3 regions of the Pseudomonas sp. PSKL.D1 genome follow, and region 2 is predicted to be linked to each of the others. Evidence: riboswitches for the same ligand, from Rfam matches in the RefSeq annotation. Region 2 holds a riboswitch; each other region holds the start of a gene.

Region 1 (3,272 bases), 760 kb from region 2:
TGGCCGGGGCCAAGTATCAACCGCAAGGCATGCGGAATGACCAGCCCTACAAAGCCGATGGCGCCCACGATGGACACCATCACGGCAGTCACCAGTGCCGCGCAACTGATCAGCAGCAACTGGGTGCGGCGTACCGGAATACCGAGCGAGGCGGCTGAGTCCGTGCCAAACGTGAAGGCATCAAGTGCGCGGCGGTGCCACAGGCACACCAGCAGGCCAACCACCGCAACCGGCAGTGCCAGCCACACCGATGGCCAGCGCACGCCGCTGAGGTTGCCCAACAGCCAGAACAGGATGCCGCGCGCCTGCTCGGCAGTGGCCGACTTGGTGATCAGGAAGGCCGTGAGGGCGTTGAACAACTGGGAGCCGGCAATACCGGCCAGGATGACTTGGGCATTGTTGCTGCTGGGGCCGGCCGCGCGGGCCAGCACCAGCACCAGCGCGAAGGCCGCCGCAGCGCCAATGAAGGCGCCGGCGGACATGCTCAGCGCCATGCCGCCGAAGCCCAGCAGCCCGACCAGCACGGCGCCGGTCGAGGCACCGGCCGACAGGCCCAGCAGGTACGGCTCGGCCAGGGGGTTACGCAGCAGCGCCTGCAGGATCACGCCGCAGGTGGCCAGCCCGGCGCCGCAGGCGGCGGCCACCAGGGTGCGGGTCAGGCGGTAGTTCCAGACGATGCCGCTGTCGATGGGGTCGACCGGGTAGCCGGCCTGCCACAGGTGGTTGGCCAGTACCTGGAACACGACGCTCGGCGACAGATTGGTTTCGCCAATGGCGGTGCCGGCCAGCAAGGCCAGCAGCAGGGCGAGCAACGCCAGGGCGCTGTAGGGTAGCAAGCGACTCATCACGGTGTGGCTTTACCGCTGGCGAACGCCGCCGACAGCGTCTGCAGGCCGCGGAACAGGCGAATGCCGGCCTGCATGGCGTCGGCATCGAGGATGATGATGCGGTTGTTTTTCACTGCGTCCATGTTCTTGGTTACCGGGTCGGTGTGCAGGAATTCGAGTTTCTTCTGGTAGTCGTCGGCCGGGAAGCGGCGGCGGTCCATGCGCGCGATGATCAGCCAGGTCGGGTTGGCCTTGGCCAGGGTTTCCCAGCCCACGGTTGGCCACTCTTCGGTGGACTCGACCACGTTGCGCACGCCCAGGGTACGCAGCATGAAGTCGGCCACACCCTGGCGACCGGCCACGTACGGGTCGATGTCGAGGTCGGCGCTGGAGAACCAGAACAGCGCCGATGTGTTGCTCAGGTCCTTGCCGGCCAGTTGCTGTTTAGCGCTGTCCAGGCGTGCCTTGAGGTCAGCGTTCAGCGCCGCACCGCGGTCTTGTACGTCGAAGATTTCCGCCAGCTGGCTGACGCTCTTGTAGATGCTGTCGACCTGGAAGGCTTGCAGGCGGGTGCCATCGGCGCCAACCAGGTTGTCTTTCCCTTCGCAGTCCGAGGGCAGCAGGTAGGTAGGGATGTTCAGTTCGCTGAACTGCTCGCGGGTGCCGACCACGCCCTGGGCGCCGACCATCCACTCGAACTGCACCGCCACCAGTTGTGGGCGCTTGCCGACTACGGCTTCGAAGCTTGGGTCGTTGTCGGCCAGGCGCTGCACCTTGTCATTGGTGGCCTTAAACTCGGGCAGCACGTTGTTGAACCACAGCGAAGTGCCGGCCAGCTTGTCGCCCAGGCCCAGCGCGTAAAGCATCTCGGTGCCGGCTTGGCCGATGGTCACGGCGCGCTCGGGTGCCTGGGCGAACGTTTGCGGTTTGCCACAGTTGTCGACGGTGAGCGGGTAGTGGGTGGCGGCCTGGGCCAGGCCGGTAAGGCTCAGGCCTGCGAGCAGGGTGGCGAGACGGGGCAGCATGCTGGGGCGATCTCCTATCGAACGGTTCTGGTGAGGAACGCACGGACAGGCATCGCCAGCCTCTGCAAGGGCAGGGCAGCACAGATAGCCAATCCCGGACACCCCGCCGGTTGGTGAATGTTGGCCGGCAGGTCTCCTGACTGGTGCGTCGTCGCCCGGCTCCGGCCTTCCCGAACCCGGGGGCTCAGTGGCATTGATGGAGCAGGCTCGGCACCTACAGTTGCGGGGGCAGTTCCGTTTGGCGCGCGTGAGCGTGCCTGGGATTCCCTATTAATTCCGTGGTGGAAACCGGCGGGCCGCATGGTAGACCATCGGGCCGCCGGGTGAAACGCTTTGTTCAGAAGTATTTGAGCCAGGTTATGTCACGGCGGCGCGCCTTGAGGCGGGCGAATGCGCGCACCGGCAGGTACAGCGCTGCGGCCAGCAACACGGCACTGAGCCACACCGCGCCGATGCCGTCGAAGCCAAAGTAGGCGCCGTGATTGAGGCCGAACAGGGCAACGCTGGCCAGGTACAGCACCTTGAGCACGTACAGGTGCAGCAGGTAGAAGAACATTGGCGCGGCGCCGAACACGGCCAGTACCCCGATCCAGCGCGCTTGCCCGGCGCGTTCGAAACCGCGCAGCAACAGCAGGCCGAAGCCCAGCGTCAGTGCCAGGAACAGCAGCGAAGGCGGGTACTTGGTGATGTTGAAGAAGCTCATCAGTGTTTGGGTTGCGGTGGGGTAGCCGCTCCACGGCGCTTCGCCATAGCCGTTCTGCATGCGCAGCGCAACGAAGATGACCAGCGTGATGGCGCCCAACAGCAGCAGGCGGTGCTGGCGTTCGGCGGCATCGCTGCCGCGGGCGAACCATGGGCCCAGGCAATAACCCAGGGCGATTACGCCAATCCACGGCAATACCGGATAGGACGTACGCAGGCGCAGGTTTTCGGACACTTCCAGCCAGCCACGGTCATGCAGGATTGCCCACGGCACGTGCATCGCCGACTCCGGGCCGAAGTGCAGGCCATCCAGCAGGTTGTGGCCGGCGACGATGGCCAGGCCCAACGCCAGCAGGGCAGGGCGTGGCAGCCACACCAGCACGGACAGCGCGATCATGCTGACGCCAATGGCCCAGATGACTTGCATGTAGATCACGCTGGGTGGGAACTGGAAGGTCCAGGCGAAGTTGACCAGGGTGAACTCCAGCACCACCAGGAACAGGCCGCGTTTGAACAGGAATGCCGACACATCACTGCGGCCCTGGTATTTCTCGCCGTACAGCCAGGCCGACAGGCCGGTCAGCAGCACGAACACCGGGGCACACAGGTGGGCCAGGGTGCGGCTGGCGAACAGCGACGGGTCGGTGGCGTCGATGGCCATCGGGTCGCCGACCTGGCGGTGCAGGAAAAAGGTTTCGCGCACGTGGTCGAGCAGCAT
Region 2 (3,272 bases):
AGTGAGGGGACCCCGGAGCGCAGCGCAGGGGCCGGATGATGGGAGCCGGGGTTTTTGGTTACTTTTTGCCCAGTCAAAAAGTAACCCGCCGTAAGGGCGGAAAGGTGAGTGTGCGCCGGTGCTGCAGCTGAGGATTGACGCGGTATCAATGCCCACGTGCCTTAATCTCTAAGCCAGAAGCCAGAAGCCAATACAATTGTTTTGACAGCACCGTTAGCATTCATTGGCGATGGCGACGCCAAGTCACCTTTCCGCCCTTACGGCGGGTCACTTTTTGTCAAACGCGACAAAAAGTAACCAAAAAACGCTGGCTCCCGTCATCCGGCCCCTGCGCTGCGCTCCGGGGTCCCCTCACTCCGGCGCCCTCCGGGCCCGCGCGGCCTACGGTTTGCTACGCAAACCTACATCTCGCGCCTTCGGCTAACGCCGAAGGGGTGCTGCGCACCCTGGCCCTCCAGACGCCTGCGTTCGGCCTCCTGAAGTCGCCGTCCGCGTCGCCTGAACTACCGCGCGCTTAGAAGCAAAAGCAAAATCGGGTTTGGGTTACGGCAGCATATTCATGCCCATTCAGTTGAGGTGGTTTATACACTCGTGATCCTCTTGCTTCTTGCTTCTTGCTTCTTGCTTCTTGCTTCTTGCTTCTTGCCTTTGCCTTTGCTTTTGCTTTTGCTTTTAAGCGCGCGGTAGTTCAGGCGACGGAGATTGCGACTTCAGGAGGCCGAACGCAGGCGTCTGGAGGGCCAGGGTGCGTAGCACCCCTTCGGCGTTAGCCGAAGGCGCGAGATGTAGGCTTGCGTAGCAAGTCGTAGGCCGCGCGGGCCTGGAAGGCGCCGGAGTGAGGGGACCCCGGAGCGCAGCGCAGGGGCCGGATGATGGGAGCCGGGGTTTTTGGTTACTTTTTGCCCAGTCAAAAAGTAACCCGCCGTAAGGGCGGAAAGGTGAGTGTGCGCCGGTGCTGCAGCTGAGGATTGACGCGGTATCAATGCCCACGTGCCTTAATCTCTAAGCCAGAAGCCAGAAGCCAATACAATTGTTTTGACAGCACCGTTAGCATTCATTGGCGATGGCGACGCCAAGTCACCTTTCCGCCCTTACGGCGGGTCACTTTTTGTCAAACGCGACAAAAAGTAACCAAAAAACGCTGGCTCCCGTCATCCGGCCCCTGCGCTGCGCTCCGGGGTCCCCTCACTCCGGCGCCCTCCGGGCCCGCGCGGCCTACGGTTTGCTACGCAAACCTACATCTCGCGCCTTCGGCTAACGCCGAAGGGGTGCTGCGCACCCTGGCCCTCCAGACGCCTGCGTTCGGCCTCCTGAAGTCGCCGTCCGCGTCGCCTGAACTACCGCGCACTTAGAAGCAAAAGCAAAAGCAAAAACAAACGCGCATGTAACGGCACAAAGCGGTGTATCGCAGGGCGCAGTGGGCGAACAGGGCCCGCACTCCAGCACGCCAACAGTTGACCACCCGCCACCCCCCGCGTAGCCTTGCCAGTTCGAGGTTCTTCGGCCCAGCCGAAGCTAAGACGGGAACGCGGTCAATGCCGCGGCTGCCCCCGCAACTGTAAGCACCCCAATGGATCGACAGAGCCACTGCGCCCCGCGCGGGAAGGCGTCATCCCTCCGGCACCGCAAATGCCGGATTGGTGCAAGCCAGGAGACCTGCCTCGTGACGATTTCGACTTTCAACCGGGCGGGGTGATCCGGTGGCGAACACGCCCGGCCAGGCTGGCCCGCGGCTGTCGTGCCGCATGCCCGCGCCAACCTGCCAAGGGCACCGCGCATGAAAACACTGGCCAAACTCCCCGTCACCATCGTTACCGGCTTCCTCGGTTCGGGCAAAACCACCTTGCTGCGCCATATGCTCGACAACGCCCAGGGCCGCCGCATCGCGGTCATCGTCAACGAGTTCGGCGAACTCGGCATCGACGGCGAAATCCTCAAACAGTGCAGCATCGGCTGCACCGAAGAAGAAGCCAGCGGCCGCGTGTACGAGCTGGCCAATGGCTGCCTGTGCTGCACCGTGCAGGAAGAATTCTTCCCGGTGATGCGCGAACTCGTCGCCCGCCGTGGCGATTTGGACCACATTCTGATCGAAACCAGCGGCCTGGCCCTGCCCAAGCCCCTGGTACAAGCCTTCCAGTGGCCCGAAATCCGCAATGCCTGCACCGTCGACGCGGTGATCACCGTGGTCGACAGCCCGGCCGTGGCTGCCGGCACCTTCGCCGCCTACCCGGACCAGGTCGATGCCCAGCGTAAACTCGACCCCAACCTGGACCACGAGTCGCCACTGCACGAACTGTTCGCCGACCAACTGGCCAGCGCCGACCTGGTGGTGTTGAACAAGGCCGACCTGATCGACGCCGAAGGCCTGGCCAAGGTGCGCGCCGAAGTGGCAGAAGAACTGCCCCCGGCGGTTAAAGTGATCGAGGCCAGCAGCGGCAAGCTGCCCCTGGAGGTGCTGCTGGGCCTGGGCGCGGAATCGGAAGCCCACATTGACGGCCGCCGCACGCACCACGACTCGCACCACGATGGCGATGACCATGACGACCATGACCACGACGCCTTCGATTCCATCTCCATCGACCTGCCCGAGGCCGATGAAAGCCTGCTGCTCGACGCCCTGACTCAGCTGGTTGTGGAGTTCGGCATCCTGCGTGCAAAAGGCTTCGCAGCCATCCCCGGCAAGCCGATGCGCCTGCTGGTACAGGGTGTGGGCACGCGTTTCGACAAGCACTTCGACCGCGCCTGGCGCCCTGACGAGCCGCGTATCACCCGCCTGGTGCTGATCGGCCAGGACCTGGACGCCGCCCAACTGGAAGCGCGCCTGCGCCAAGCCCTGGGCGCCTGACCCATGCACCTGCTGCGGACCCAGCCCGGCGGCTTTGTGCCGGACGACAGCATTGCCGACCTTGGCCAGACACCCGCCGAGCTGGTGATTCTCTGCAGCGGCGATTCGCACCTGGCGTTGCTCGCCGAAACGGCCGAGCAACTGCCGGACGATTACCCCAGCCTGCGCCTGGCCAACCCTATGCAGGTGCAGAACCATGCCTCGGTCGACCTGTATGTCGACCAGGTGCTGCGCCACGCCAAGGTCATTCTGGTGTCGTTGCACGGCGGCGTCGGTTACTGGCGCTATGGCGTTGAGCAACTGGTGGAATTGGCTGCCCGGGGCGTGCAACTGATCCTGGTGCCCGGTGACGACCGCCCCGATCCCGAGCTGACCGGCCTGGGTAACGTACGGGGCGAGGCGGCCGAACGCCTTTGGCATTACTTGC
Region 3 (3,272 bases), 640 kb from region 2:
TTCAGCGGCCATGCCAGCGGGTTTTCCATCCTTGCCATCCCTCAACGCCCTGCGCATCTTCGAGGTCGTAGCGCGCCATCTGAACTTCCGTTTGGCGGCAGAGGAGCTGGGTGTCACACAGGCCGCCGTCGCACAGCAGATACGCGGCCTGGAGGCCAGCCTGAGCCTCAAACTGTTCAAGCGCCTGCCACGTGGCCTGGCCCTGACGGATGCCGGCCATGCGTACAGCACCAGTGTGCGCAGTGCCTTTGTGATGCTTGATGAAGCCACGCGTCTGCTCAAACCGGCGCCTTCCCACCTGACGGTCAGCGTCACGCCCACCTTTGCCTCGAAGTGGCTGATCCCCAAGTTGGGTGCTTTCGCCGATGCGCACCCTGACATCGACCTGCGGGTGCTGGCCACCGACCGGCTTTCGCATTTTCACAACGATGGCGTCGACATCGCCGTGCGCTACGGCCAGCCGCCGTTCGGGCCGGGCCTGAATGCCGAGTTGTTGATGGAGCAGCGCATCGTCGCGGTGGCCAGCCCGGGCTTGCTCGCAGAGAAGGGCTTACCGCATGATTTTGCGGCACTGCAGGGCTTTTTGATGCTCCATGATGCGCACAACTTCTGGCCCGAATATGCTGCTGCGGTGTTTCCCGGGCATCCACAGGGCAGCGCCAAGAACATCCGTTTCAACCAGACTTCGTTGGCCATTGAAGCCGCCATCAATGGCCAAGGCATCGCCCTGGCAAACCTTGAGTTCGTGAAAGCGGATGTGGCCGCCGGGCGGCTGGTTCAGGTGTTTGCCCAACAACTTCGGTTGGACAAGGCGTTCTATCTGGTATGGCCGCGCAAGGCGCGGCCGCCGCAAGCCTTGGCGACCGTCAGGAACTGGCTGATGGCGATGGCAGGTTGATCAAACGCTGCGCGTTACGCCACCATCGACCTTGATGTTCTGGCCCGTGATGTAACCCGCTCCGTCACTGGCAAGGAACGCAACGGTGGCGGCAATTTCTTCACTCGTGCCGTAGCGCTTGAGCGGCACGCTGTCGCGACGTTGATCGGTGCTCGGCAAGCTGTCGATCCAGCCGGGCAGGATGTTGTTCATGCGGATGTTGTCGCCGGCGTAGTTGTCCGCAAAGATCTTGGTGAAAGCGGCAAGGCCAGAGCGGAACACAGCCGAGGTGGGGAACAGTTCACTGGGCTCGAACGCCCAGGCGGTGGAAATGTTGATGATCACGCCGCCTTTTTGCTGCTGCATGATCGGGGCAACCAGGCGGGTGGGGCGAATGACGTTGAGCAGGTAGGTTTCCATGCCCTTGTGCCAGTCTTCGTCGCTGATTTCCAGGATTGGCGCGCGCGGCCCGTGGCCTGCGCTGTTCACCAGCACATCGATGCGGCCCCACTTTTCGTGCACGGCTTCCACGAGCCTCTGCAGGTCTGGCGTGCTCAGGTTGCTGCCAGTAATGCCGATACCCCCCAGTTCCTTGGCCAGTGCCTCGCCCTTGCCCGAGGAGGACAGGATGCCAACCTTGAAACCATCGGCAGCCAGGCGTTTGGCAGCTGCTGCACCCATACCGCTGCCACCGGCGATAATGATGGCGACTTTTTCTTTTGACATGCGGCCTCCTGAGACACATTTAATGATGAAGTGTGAGTCGTCAGGCTAGCACCTGCCGGCCAAGGCAGAGAGCCACACTACTTGTCACTTGGCGATAGAAAAACTACTGCTTTAACGATTGCCGGTTGACCTTATGGCAATTTGATGGTCATCTGCGCGCCTGTTTCAGGTGCCCCCTGCCGCCGAGCTTGGGGTGAAACGGGAAGCCGGTTCGTCATCGCGTGATGATCAGTCCGGCGCTGCCCCCGCAACGGTATGCGAGCGAAGCATTCGAAAGGCCACTGTGCTCTGGCATGGGAAGGTGAATGCTTCATGACCCTCGTGAGCCCGGAGACCGGCCTGAAGCATCGATAGGCAACCCGCGGTGGGCGGGCGCAGGCCGGTTTGCGTGGGCGCGTGCGCCTGCGTTTCCCTGTGCGTTTTTCCCTCCGGGCTTCTTCCATTCCTGCTTCAAGTGGAACGACATGTCCCGTAATTCGCTGTTCAGTTCACTGCCTGGCCCATTGCTGCGTGCAAGCCTGGTGCCCTGCGTGTTCTTCACCCTGCCGGCGTTGGCCGCCGAGGCCGACAAGGCCCTCGCGCTGCCCGCAACAGACATCACCGGTATCGCCGGGCAAGATATGCCGCCCGACCTGCATACCCCCAATGCCAGCGGTTCGCGGCTGAACCTGACGCCGCTGGAAACCCCGGCAAGCGTTACCAGCATCAGCGCCGAGCAAATCGACACACGCAACAATGCCACCGTGCAGCAAGCGGTTACCCGCTCCCCGGGCATCACCTTCATCGGCGACCCGGGCAACGGTGGCACGGCGCTTTCGGCGCGCGGCTTTACCGGCCACGGTTCGACCATGCAGTTGTACGACGGCACGCGGCTGTACGTGGGCGCTGGTACGGTTACCTTTCCGGTGGACACTTGGTCGGTCGAGCGCATCGATGTGCTGCGTGGCCCGGCATCTGTGCTGTACGGGGAGGGCGCAACCGGGGCGGTTATCAATGTGGTCCCGAAAAAACCGTTCGAGGGGGAAATCCGCAACCACGTGCGCCTGGGGTATGGTTCCGATGACCGCCGGCAGATGGCACTGGACAGCGGTGGCTCGCTCAGCGACACCTTGAGCTACCGCCTGAACCTGAACAAGCTGGCCAGCCACGGCTGGGTCGACCGTGGCGACTCGCAAAGCCTCGCCATCAGCGGCTCCCTGCGCTGGCAGCCGAACGACGACCTGAGTGTCACCCTCAGCCACGACTACGGGGACCAGGACCCGCAGCAGTACTTCGGCACGCCGCTGGTGAACGGGCATTTTCGTGAGTCGCTGCGTGACCACAACTACAACGTCGATAACGCCGAGGTGCATTACAACGACCAGTCCACGCGCCTGGTCACAGACTGGGTGATCAACGACACCCTCACCGCCAGCAACCAGCTGTACTTCCTCAAGGCCCAGCGCCGTTGGCGCAATGCCGAAACCTACACCTGGCTGCCGGGCGACCAGGTGCAGCGCAGCAACTTCATCAGCATCAAGCAGACCCAGGACCAGATTGGCGACCGCCAGTCCTTCACCCTGCAGCATTCGCTGTTCGGCCTGGCCAGCCAGACGGTGGTTGGCGCCGACTACAACTCGATCCGCTTCGTACGCAAGCACGACTTCGGCAATACCCTGACCGATACGGT

The links. Region 2 has a riboswitch for cobalamin ahead of cobW (cobalamin biosynthesis protein CobW). Riboswitches for the same ligand answer to the same signal wherever they lie in the genome.
Region 1: another riboswitch for cobalamin. It lies ahead of PVV54_RS15485 (ABC transporter substrate-binding protein); the one in region 2 lies ahead of cobW (cobalamin biosynthesis protein CobW).
Region 3: another riboswitch for cobalamin. It lies ahead of PVV54_RS14915 (TonB-dependent receptor); the one in region 2 lies ahead of cobW (cobalamin biosynthesis protein CobW).

What each region holds. Positions count from the first base shown of each region.
Region 1 covers NZ_CP118607.1:3,482,587-3,485,858, reverse strand. The annotation lists gene PVV54_RS15490 (FecCD family ABC transporter permease) at 1-845, opposite strand, end outside; gene PVV54_RS15485 (ABC transporter substrate-binding protein) at 845-1,852, opposite strand; cobalamin riboswitch at 1,962-2,160, opposite strand; gene PVV54_RS15480 (DUF1624 domain-containing protein) at 2,190-3,272, opposite strand, start outside.
Region 2 covers NZ_CP118607.1:2,720,813-2,724,084, forward strand. The annotation lists cobalamin riboswitch at 1,477-1,678, shown strand; gene cobW (cobalamin biosynthesis protein CobW) at 1,778-2,845, shown strand; gene cobN (cobaltochelatase subunit CobN) at 2,849-3,272, shown strand, end outside.
Region 3 covers NZ_CP118607.1:3,355,960-3,359,231, reverse strand. The annotation lists gene PVV54_RS14925 (LysR substrate-binding domain-containing protein) at 11-898, shown strand; gene PVV54_RS14920 (SDR family oxidoreductase) at 899-1,603, opposite strand; cobalamin riboswitch at 1,754-1,960, shown strand; gene PVV54_RS14915 (TonB-dependent receptor) at 2,068-3,272, shown strand, end outside.